3 regions of the Bradyrhizobium sp. AUGA SZCCT0160 genome follow, and region 3 is predicted to be linked to each of the others. Evidence: predicted binding sites of a transcription regulator. Region 3 holds the regulator's gene; each other region holds the start of a gene.
What was found. Region 3 encodes PhoB, which activates phosphate uptake and scavenging genes when phosphate is short. Its sites were predicted from a motif close to TGTCATNNANCTGTCAT; they were not measured.
Positions count from the first base shown of each region.

Region 1: a site for PhoB is predicted at 1,597-1,613, ahead of JQ558_RS35650 (YbhN family protein). Genes of this name have one in related genera too.
Region 2: a site for PhoB is predicted at 1,956-1,972, ahead of JQ558_RS18060 (DUF47 domain-containing protein). Genes of this name have one in related genera too.

Region 1 covers NZ_JAFCMD010000039.1:29,167-32,374, forward strand. Annotated here, with positions in the region: gene JQ558_RS35645 (hypothetical protein) at 1-212, opposite strand, end outside; gene JQ558_RS35650 (YbhN family protein) at 394-1,449, opposite strand; gene JQ558_RS35655 (hypothetical protein) at 1,926-2,084, shown strand; gene JQ558_RS35660 (EAL domain-containing protein) at 2,466-3,208, shown strand, end outside.
Region 2 covers NZ_JAFCMD010000010.1:136,166-139,373, reverse strand. Annotated here, with positions in the region: gene sugE (quaternary ammonium compound efflux SMR transporter SugE) at 1-228, shown strand, start outside; gene JQ558_RS18065 (inorganic phosphate transporter) at 251-1,255, opposite strand; gene JQ558_RS18060 (DUF47 domain-containing protein) at 1,270-1,914, opposite strand; gene JQ558_RS18055 (branched-chain amino acid ABC transporter permease) at 2,066-3,034, opposite strand; gene JQ558_RS18050 (branched-chain amino acid ABC transporter permease) at 3,036-3,208, opposite strand, start outside.
Region 3 covers NZ_JAFCMD010000024.1:122,023-125,230, reverse strand. Annotated here, with positions in the region: gene JQ558_RS30405 (aspartate aminotransferase family protein) at 1-348, opposite strand, end outside; gene JQ558_RS30400 (GcrA family cell cycle regulator) at 831-1,340, shown strand; gene phoB (phosphate regulon transcriptional regulator PhoB) at 1,523-2,224, opposite strand; gene phoU (phosphate signaling complex protein PhoU) at 2,312-3,028, opposite strand; gene pstB (phosphate ABC transporter ATP-binding protein PstB) at 3,052-3,208, opposite strand, start outside.

The DNA of each region.
Region 1 (3,208 bases), on a different contig from region 3:
ACGGTGTTTCGTGCCCAGCCGCGGCCGTCGCTTTGCAATCCCAGCGCCTGTTCGGCGGCCAGAACGCTGCGGCCGCGGCCACTTTCGGAATGCAGCTGAAAATCCCGTTCTTCCCGGAACAGGCGGAAGCGGTTGCGGACCTCCCACGAAATCTGCATGGCGCCTTGGGGCGCGGTCTGCGCTTGAGCAGGGGGAGGCGATAACGCCGCCATCGCGCCGGCGAGCAGCGCGACTGATGTTATCGATCGAGGTAAAATTCCGGCCATGGCGCGTTTGACGTTAGCGGTAAGGCAGAAATAAGAGAATGAGGCAGTCCTAGCCCAAAAGTCTGGAGGGCAACAATTTGCCGTTACCGAACCTGGTGAGCAGGAACCCCCAAGGCGAAACCCGGTGCTAGGACTGGCGGCTCTTGATCGGCTGCCGCACCCGGGCGGACGCCGTGCAGGCGTCTGCGAGCCGTCGGCGTTCGTACCAAGGCTGCAACACACTGAGCCAGAGTTCGCGCACACCCATGATCGAGATCGAGATCGCGAACGGAAGCAGGAAATACAGGATCCGGAATACCACGAGCGTCGCCAGCAATTGTTCCTTGCCGAACTGGGGCAGCGCTACCAGCATCGCGGCGTCGAACACGCCGATGCTGCCCGGCGCATGGCTGGCGAAGCCGAGAAGTGTTGCGAGGATGAAGACCACCGCCAGCGAAACGAAATCGATATGGGGCTGCGTCGGCATCAACAGATACATCGCCAGCGCGCAAAATCCGAGATCGATCACGCCGATCGCGACCTGCAGCAGCGTCAGCCGCGCCGAGGGCAGCACCACCTTCCAGCCGTTCTGGCCGAGTTCGCGGCGGCTGTCTCCGGTGACCAGCCAGAGGAAATAGGCCGCGATGCCGGCGAGGCAGCCGAGTGCGATCAGCCGGTTCACCGATGGCGGCAGCAGGTCCATGGCCGTCGCCGCTTCGGGATGCCAGGCCATGCCCATGCCGAGCACGAACAGGTTGCCGAGCCAGAAGGTCAGGCCCGAGAGGAAACAGATTTTGGCGACATCGATCGCGCTCAGGCCGTAGTCGGAATAGATCCGGAAACGGATCGCGCCGCCGGTAAAAACGGTGGCGCCGATGTTGTGGCCGATGGTGTAGCTGGTGAAACTCGACAGCGCAGCGATGCGATAGGGGACGTGCGTTTTGCCGATGGTTCGCAGCGCAAAGAAATCATAGAAGGTCAGCGTGCAAAACGCGCCTACCACGCACAGTGCAGCCAGCGCGATGCGATGCGGCGCGATTTCCGTCAGCGCGGTCAGGATGATCGCGGTGTCGACCCCCTTCAGGGTGTTAACCAGATGGGTGACCGCAAGAATGATGATGAGGAGACTCGCAGCGATCCCTAGCCGTTTCCAGCCGATCTTCTCCTTGAAGCCACGCCCAAGCGTGGTCAGCAGCCGATGCATTCATCCTCCCGGCGGGATGGCAAAAGAAAACCTGTCAAACGAGGCGACAGGGACGGTCAGACGCACCGTGCGCGAAGACACATAAGCCAAAATCGAACCGTTGTGCAGCCCTTGACAAGCCTAGCATCTGCGTTCGTTCGGTAACCCTGTCATACGTCCTACATATCCGGCCGCGTTAACGATTGTGAGTCGCGGCCAGGCGTGTTCCCAACGCTCTCTTGCAAGCGCCGTTCCGCTGTTACCGGGGCCGCCCCGCGTAGATCGGCTTGAGGACGGACCGGGGTTTCGCATTCCCAAGCCGGGGACGGGTATTCGGAGGCATCACGACCATGAACGGCTTGTTCATCCCGAATTGCGGACATCTAAGATTACGCTGAGAGACAACTCGTGAAAGCGTCGCCGCCTTGGACGCCCGAGAACGCGGCCGAAAAGCAGCTTAAACGGGGCTTTTTCTGTCATCTCGACGAAACGGACGCATGCCCGGAAAGGTGCTTCCGCTGCGGGGACCGGTGGGCAAGGCGGTCAATGGCCCGTCGATCGACGCCATCATCCAGAAGGCCGACCAAGTCGTGGACGAGGTCGCGGCCGTGCTGGATGCTACCGCTCAGCAATGTCGCCTGCGCCGCTGCGCTTGACGAGATCTCGCTGTGACCGTCCGGGCGGAAGCTGCCGCGCGACCATACGCTGGCGGAGCCCACGGTTGGTCTGCAGGCCGCGAGCTGATTTGTCCGGCCATTGAGGCAAAACGCCGCGCGTGAAAATCGCGCGCGTTCTTGCGTCCGTGGCTGCGATTCTGGCCGGCCTGCTGCTGCCGGAGCGGGTGCTCACCACCTGGGAATCAGTTCGCCGGTTCGTCGTTTCAGGTGACAGCGGAAATCACCGGGTGATGGCGGGAACCCGCAACCCGCACGCGAGGACGCGAAGCATTTATTCACCATCGGAGCAGACGAAACCGCGTCGGTTACCTCACATGCACCATTAGCGCCGTCATTACAGAGGGCTAGCAGGGGTCTGTGATGTATCAAGTTCTGAATTGCCTGGTCACCGAGCATGATTTGCGGCTGGTCGTTCTCGGCGGCATCATTTGCTGGCTCGCCAGCGCGGTAGCGGTCAGCCTGTTTCATCGGGCCCGGGCTTCTCACGGTCGCACCCGCGCGATCTGGGTCGGCCTTGATGCCGCGGTCGGCGGCTGCGGAATCTGGGCTACCCACTTCGTGGCGATGCTGGCCTACGATCCCGGCTCGGGGGCCGGTTACAATATTCCGGTCACGCTGTTGTCGCTGATCTTCGCCGTGTCGATCGCGGCGGCCGGCCTCAGCATCGCCCTGCTCAATGATCGCCGGTCGACGCTTGCGATGGGCGGTGCGGTTGTTGGCGCTGGCGTCGCAGCGATGCACTACACCGGCATGATGGCGCTCGAGCTTCCGGCGCGCATCGTCTGGTCGCCCGGCATCGTGCTGGCATCCGTCGTGTTCGGGAGCGTGTTCGCAGGCCTGGCGCTCGTTGTCGCCGCGCGCCGGGACGACCGCAAACATACCGTGGCTGCCACGGGCCTGCTGACGATCGCGATCGTTTCCCACCATTTCACGGCGATGGGCGCCGTGACGCTCGTTGCCGATCCGACCCTCGTCATCGATGAATTGACGATCTCACCGGCGGCGCTTTCCTTTCTGACCGCGGTGGCGGCGTTCGCCATTCTCGGCATAACGTTCGTGGCGGCGATACTCGATCGCCGTTCAAGCAGCGAGCTGCATCAGCA
Region 2 (3,208 bases), on a different contig from region 3:
GTGCCGTCGGTCCTGACGCTGGCGGCCATGGCCGCGAGTATCCTGCTGCTTGGACTGGCGTTGAAGACGCTGCCGATCGGAACCGCCTATGCGGTCTGGACCGGAATCGGCGCCGTGGGCACGGCCATCCTTGGCATCGCCCTGTTCGGTGAACCTGCGACCGCAGCCCGCCTGGCCAGCATCGGGTTGATCGTTGCCGGTATTGTCGGCCTGAAGCTGGTCACCTGACGAGAGCCCGTTCCGATGCGCTCTAGCGCAGCAGCACGACCGCCCAATAGGTCAGTGCCGCCACGATTCCCGAGGCCGGGATGGTGATGACCCAGGCGTAGAGGATCGAACTCGCCACGTTCCAGCGCACCGCCGAGACCCGGCGCGCTGCGCCGACGCCGACGATCGAGCCAGTGATGGTGTGGGTGGTGGAGACGGGAACCCCGAGATAGGTCGCCATGAATAGAGTCGCGGCCCCGCCGGTTTCGGCGCAAAAGCCCTGCATCGGAGTCAATTTGGTGATCCGCAGGCCCATGGTGCGGACGATCCGCCAGCCCCCCATCAAGGTGCCGAGCCCCATGGCCGCTTGGCAGGAGATCACCACCCAGAACGGGATTGCAAAGTCGGAGCCAAGGTGGCCCTGCGAATAGAGCAGCACCGCGATGATGCCCATGGTCTTCTGTGCATCGTTGCCGCCGTGGCCCAGCGAATAAAGCGACGCCGATACGAATTGCAGAATACGGAATGCGCGATCGACCGCGAACGGCGTCGAGCGCACCGAGAGCCACGACACGATGGCGACCAGCACCAGCGCCAGCAGGAAGCCAACCAGCGGCGAAAGCACGATCGCCAGCAGCGTCTTGGACAGGCCGCTCCAGACCGCGGCCGAAATCCCGGCCTTTGCCATCCCGGCGCCGACCAGCCCGCCGATCAGCGCGTGCGAGCTGGACGATGGAATGCCGAGCCCCCAGGTGATCAGGTTCCAGGCGATGGCGCCGACCAGCGCCGCGAAGATCACGGTGGCATCGACGATATCGGGTTCGATAATTCCCTTGCCGATCGTATTGGCGACGTGCAGCCCGAAGAAGAGGAAGGCGATGAAATTGAAGAAAGCCGCCCAGAGCACCGCATATTGCGGGCGCAGCACGCGGGTCGACACGATCGTGGCGATCGAATTGGCGGCGTCATGCAGCCCATTGAGAAAGTCGAACAGCAACGCGACCGCGATCAGGAAGATCAGAATCGGAAGACCAAGCGAGGCGTCCACTGCGCGTCCCTGCCCTATACCTGTTCGATCACGATTGAATTGATCTCGTTGGCGACGTCATCGAAACGATCGGACACTTTTTCAAGATGCTTGTAGATCTCGGCGCCCACGATGAAATCCATGGTGTTGGCGTCGCGATGCTTGAGAAACAGTTCTTTCAACCCGATGTCGTGGAGGTCGTCGATGCGACCCTCCAGCTTGCCGATCTCCTCGGTGATCGCGGTCAGCATCGCGACGTTGTCGCCGATCGACTGCATCAGCGGCAATGCGCGCCCGACGAGATTGGCGCACTCGACAATCAGCGTCCCGATCTCGCGCATCGGCGGCTCGAAAGTTCGGACCTCGAACAACACCACTGCCTTGGCGGTCTGCTGCATCTGATCGATGGCATCGTCCATCGAGGTGATCAGGTTTTTGATATCGCCGCGGTCGAACGGGGTGATGAAGGTGCGCCGGACCGCGGTCAGGACCTCGCGGGTGATGTTGTCGGCGTCGTTTTCGAACTGACTGACGCGCTGGCAAAACACCGGCGTCTCGTCGCCGCCGCGCAGCATGTCCTGCAGCGCCAGCGCCCCCTGCACGACGGTCTGGGAGTGACGGGCAAAGAGGTCGAAAAACCGCTCTTCCTTGGGCAGGAAATAGCGAAACCAGCGCAACATCGGTCTTATCCATCGTTCTGGAACGGCTGCCCGGGGCGGCCTGTCACAAAACTGTCATAGACCATTCACAGGCAAAGCGCGCGACGACGGACCCCGGAATAGTGGTCATCCACCGCTTTGTAGGCCGTTAAAATGCGCCCAAACGGGTAATTTACAGCGACCGGCGGAAGAAATGCGCGATCTCGCCGATCACGCCGCGGCGGAAAGTCAGCACGCAGGCGACGAAGATGACGCCTTGGATCACCGTCACCCACTGGCCGAAACCGGCCAGATATTGCTGCATGGCAATGATCACGAATGCGCCGACCACGGGACCGAACACGGTTCCGAGACCGCCGACCAGCGTCATCAGCACGATTTCGCCCGACATCGTCCAGTGCACGTCGGTGAGCGAGGCGTTCTGCGCCACGAACACCTTTAGGGAGCCAGCGAAACCGGCGATCGTTCCGGACAGGATGAAGGCCAGCAGTTTGTAGTGATCGGTCTTGTAGCCCAGCGAGATCGCGCGCGGTTCGTTTTCGCGGATCGCCTTCAAAACCTCGCCGAACGGCGAGTTGATGGTGCGATAGATCAAGAGGAAACCGCCAAGGAACCCGACGAGGATGACGTAATACAGCACCGTCGGCTTGGCGAGATTGAAGATGCCGAACAGATAGCCCTGCGGGATGCCCTGGATGCCGTCCTCACCATGGGTGAACGGCGTCTGCAGGTAGATGAAATACAGCAGCTGCGACAGCGCCAGCGTGATCATCGAGAAGTAGATGCCCTGACGGCGAATGGCGACGACGCCGGTAATGACGCCGAGCCCGGCGGCACCGAGGGTGCCGACCAGAATTCCAAGCTCCGGCGACAGCCCCCAGACCTTCAGCGCATGCGCGGTGAAGTAACCGGCCGTGCCCAGAAACATCGCGTGGCCGAACGACAAAAGCCCGCCATAGCCGATCAGGAGGTTGAACGCGCAGGCCAGCAGCGCAAAGCACAGCGCCTGCATCACGAAGAACGGATAGATCCCGGTCAGCGGCACGATCGCCAGCAGCGCTGCCATCAGCACGAATACGATCATCTCGTCGCGCACGGCACGCGGTGACACCGGCAGTGTATCGTCAGTCAATGCGCTCATATCAGGCCGCCCGTCCGGTCAGACCCGTTGGCTTCACCAGCAACACCAGCACCATCAGGACGAAAACCACGGTGTTTGAAGCTTCGGGATAGAAATATTTGGTCAGTCCTTCGATCACGCCGAGCGAAAAGCCGGTGATGATCGATCCCATGATGGAGCCCATGCCGCCGATCA
Region 3 (3,208 bases):
GGCGTGATAGCGGCGCGCGACCTTGATCGCGCATTCCATCGCTTCCGCGCCGGAATTACAGAAGAACACCAGATCGGCAAAGCTCTGTTCGCACAGCCTTGCTGCAAGCTTGTCGCCGTCCGGGCTCCGGAACAGGTTCGACATGTGCCAGAGCTTGGTGGCCTGCTCCTGCAAGGCTGCGACCAGATGCGGATGGCAATGGCCGAGCGCATTCACCGCCACACCCGAGGTGAAGTCGAGATAGCGCTCGCCCGACGTCGAGATCAGCCACGCGCCTTCGCCGCGTTCGAAACCGAGATCGACTCTCGCGAAAACGGGAAGCAGATGCGACGGGGCGCTGTTGGTCATGGCCATCACTGACGGTTAGAGACCGGCCACATAGCGTGCATTGGTGCGAACGCGGCACAGCCGGTCTTGCGAAAACAAAACGTGCCGCCTTTTCGGGGCGGCACGTGACAGGCATTCTATGCTGGCTTTGGACCGTGTCAACACGCCTAAAAACGGCTTTCCTGCAGTGCAGGATAAAGCAATCCGTAGCATTCCGGTGCCGTGGAAAACTCTAATTGCAATGCATAAATACCGGAACATGTGGACGCACGGACGCGGACTCTTGCGCCAGAGTCCCGCCATATTGTAGCGTCTGGGCTGTCGGGTACGACATCTCGTGCGGAAGTACTGACCCCTAGAGTCCATTTTGTAAGGCGTAAACGTTCGGGCGGCTTTTATGCGCCCGGCGAGGGCTAAGGGATTCTGCCCGCTGGGATTTTTGAGAATTGGCATCGCCAGCGCTGCCCCCCAATTGGCCGGCTCTGTGCGAAGGGAAGAATGCGATGACGGTATTGACCTGGTCCGACGAGCGCGTCGAGCAGCTTAAGAAGCTCTGGGAGGGCGGACTTTCCGCCAGCCAGATCGCCGCGGAACTTGGAAATGTGACGCGAAATGCAGTGATCGGCAAAGTGCACCGGCTGGGTCTTTCCGGCCGTGCCAAGAGCCCGTCCTCGGCCGCGCCGCGTCAGCGCAAGGCGCGCCCCGCCCAGCAGATGATGCGGGTGGCGCGCCCGGTGTCGCGCGGCAACACCGCGCTGGCCCACGCCTTCGAAGTGGAGATGGAGCCGGATCCGGTCGCCTACGACAATGTGGTGCCGATGAGCCAGCGGCTGACGCTGCTCGAATTGAACGAGGCCACTTGCCACTGGCCGATCGGCGATCCGTCCAGCTCGGAATTCTTTTTCTGCGGCGGCAAGGCGCTCACCAGCCTGCCCTATTGCGCACATCACTCGCGCATCGCCTATCAGCCGGCCTCCGATCGCCGCCGCCCGGCGCCGAAGCCGACGCGCTAAGAGCGCGCGGCGTTACGACGAATATTTGCCGTCGTCCCGGCCTTGAGCCGGGACCCATAACCACCGATGGCCGTGGTTATGCTTGGCTGGAGCTCCAGCCTTTTTAGAGCAATCAATATTTGTGGTTATGGGTCCCGGCTCAAGGCCGGGACGACAGCGGATATTGCTGCGCCTTACCCGCCCTACTCGACCTTCGCGAAGCGGTCATCCAGCGCGTAGCCGGCGCCGCGCACGGTGCGGATCGGGTCCTGTTCGCGGCCGGGATTGAGCAGTTTGCGCAGGCGGCCGATATGGACGTCGACGGTACGCTCGTCGATATAGATGTCGCGGCCCCAGACGCTATCGAGCAGTTGCTCACGGCTGAACACGCGGCCGGGATGTTCCAGGAAAAATTCGAGCAGGCGATATTCGGTCGGGCCGAGATCGATCGGACGGCCCGAGCGCGCGACGCGGCGCTTCTCGCGATCGAGTTCGATATCGCCATAGGTCAGCACGGTGGCCAGCCGCTCCGGGCTCGCCCGCCTGAGCAGGCCCTTCACCCGCGCCAGCAGCTCCGGCACCGAAAAGGGTTTTACGATGTAGTCGTCGGCGCCGGTCGCCAGCCCCCGCACCCGTTCGCTTTCCTCGCCGCGCGCGGTCAGCATGATGATCGGCAGCGCCTTGGTCTCCGGCCGCGCCCTTAAGCGGCGGCACAGTTCGATGCCGGACAGGCCCGGCAGCATCCAGTCCAGCACGATCAGGTCGGGCACCCGCTCCTTCAGCCTTGTATCGGCGTCGTCACCGCGGGCGACGGTTTCGACCTCATAGCCTTCGGCATCGAGGTTGTAGCGCAGAAGCGTGGTGAGCGCTTCCTCGTCTTCAACCACCAGAATGCGTGCGTTCATCTATGTCAGCCTCTTGTGTTTTGACGCGCTGTCGATACGCGAAAAACGTCTCTCGTTCGGTTGTCCGTTCCGTTACTAGTTCCGCTTCTAGTTCCCTGGCACCGTCGTGGCGAAATTCGTCATGTCGCCCTTCGGGCGCTTGTCGAGCATCTGCTGGCCTTCGATCATGTAGAACACGGTCTCGGCGATGTTGGTGGCGTGGTCGCCGATCCGTTCGATGTTCTTGGCGCAGAACATCAGATGGATGCAGAACGAGATGTTGCGCGGATCTTCCATCATGTAGGTCAGGAGTTCGCGGAACAGCGAGGTACAGATGGCGTCGACTTCCTCGTCGCCCTTCCAGACCGCCATCGCCGCCGGCAGGTCGTGCGACGCGTAGGCGTCGAGCACGGACTTGACCTGCGACTGCACCAGATCGGTCATGTGTTCGAGACCGCGGATCAGCTTCAGCGGCTGGAAATCGTTCTCCAGCGCGGCGACGCGCTTGCCCATGTTCTTGGCGAGGTCGCCGATCCGTTCCAGATCGGTGGCCACCCGCATGGCGCCGACGATCTCGCGCAGGTCGATGGCCATCGGCTGGCGGCGGGCAATCGTCAGCACCGCACGTTCCTCGATCAGGTGCTGCAGGCGGTCGATCTCGACGTCGGACGCGACCACGCGCTTGCCAAGCGCGACGTCACGGCGGATCAGGGCATCGACGGATTCGGTGATCATGCGTTCGGCAAGGCCGCCCATTTCGGCGACCAGGCGGGTCAGTTCCTGAAGATCGCTGTCGAACGCCTTCGCGGTATGTTCTGAAGCCATTGTCTTCTCCTCGCGATGTGCGCTTAGCCGAACCGGCCGGTAATGTAATCCTGGGTGCGTCGATCGCTCGGCGAGGTGAAAATCTTGTTGGTGTCGTCGAATTCGACCAGATCGCCGAGATACATGAAGGCGGTCTTGTCCGAGACGCGCGCCGCCTGCTGCATGTTATGGGTCACGATG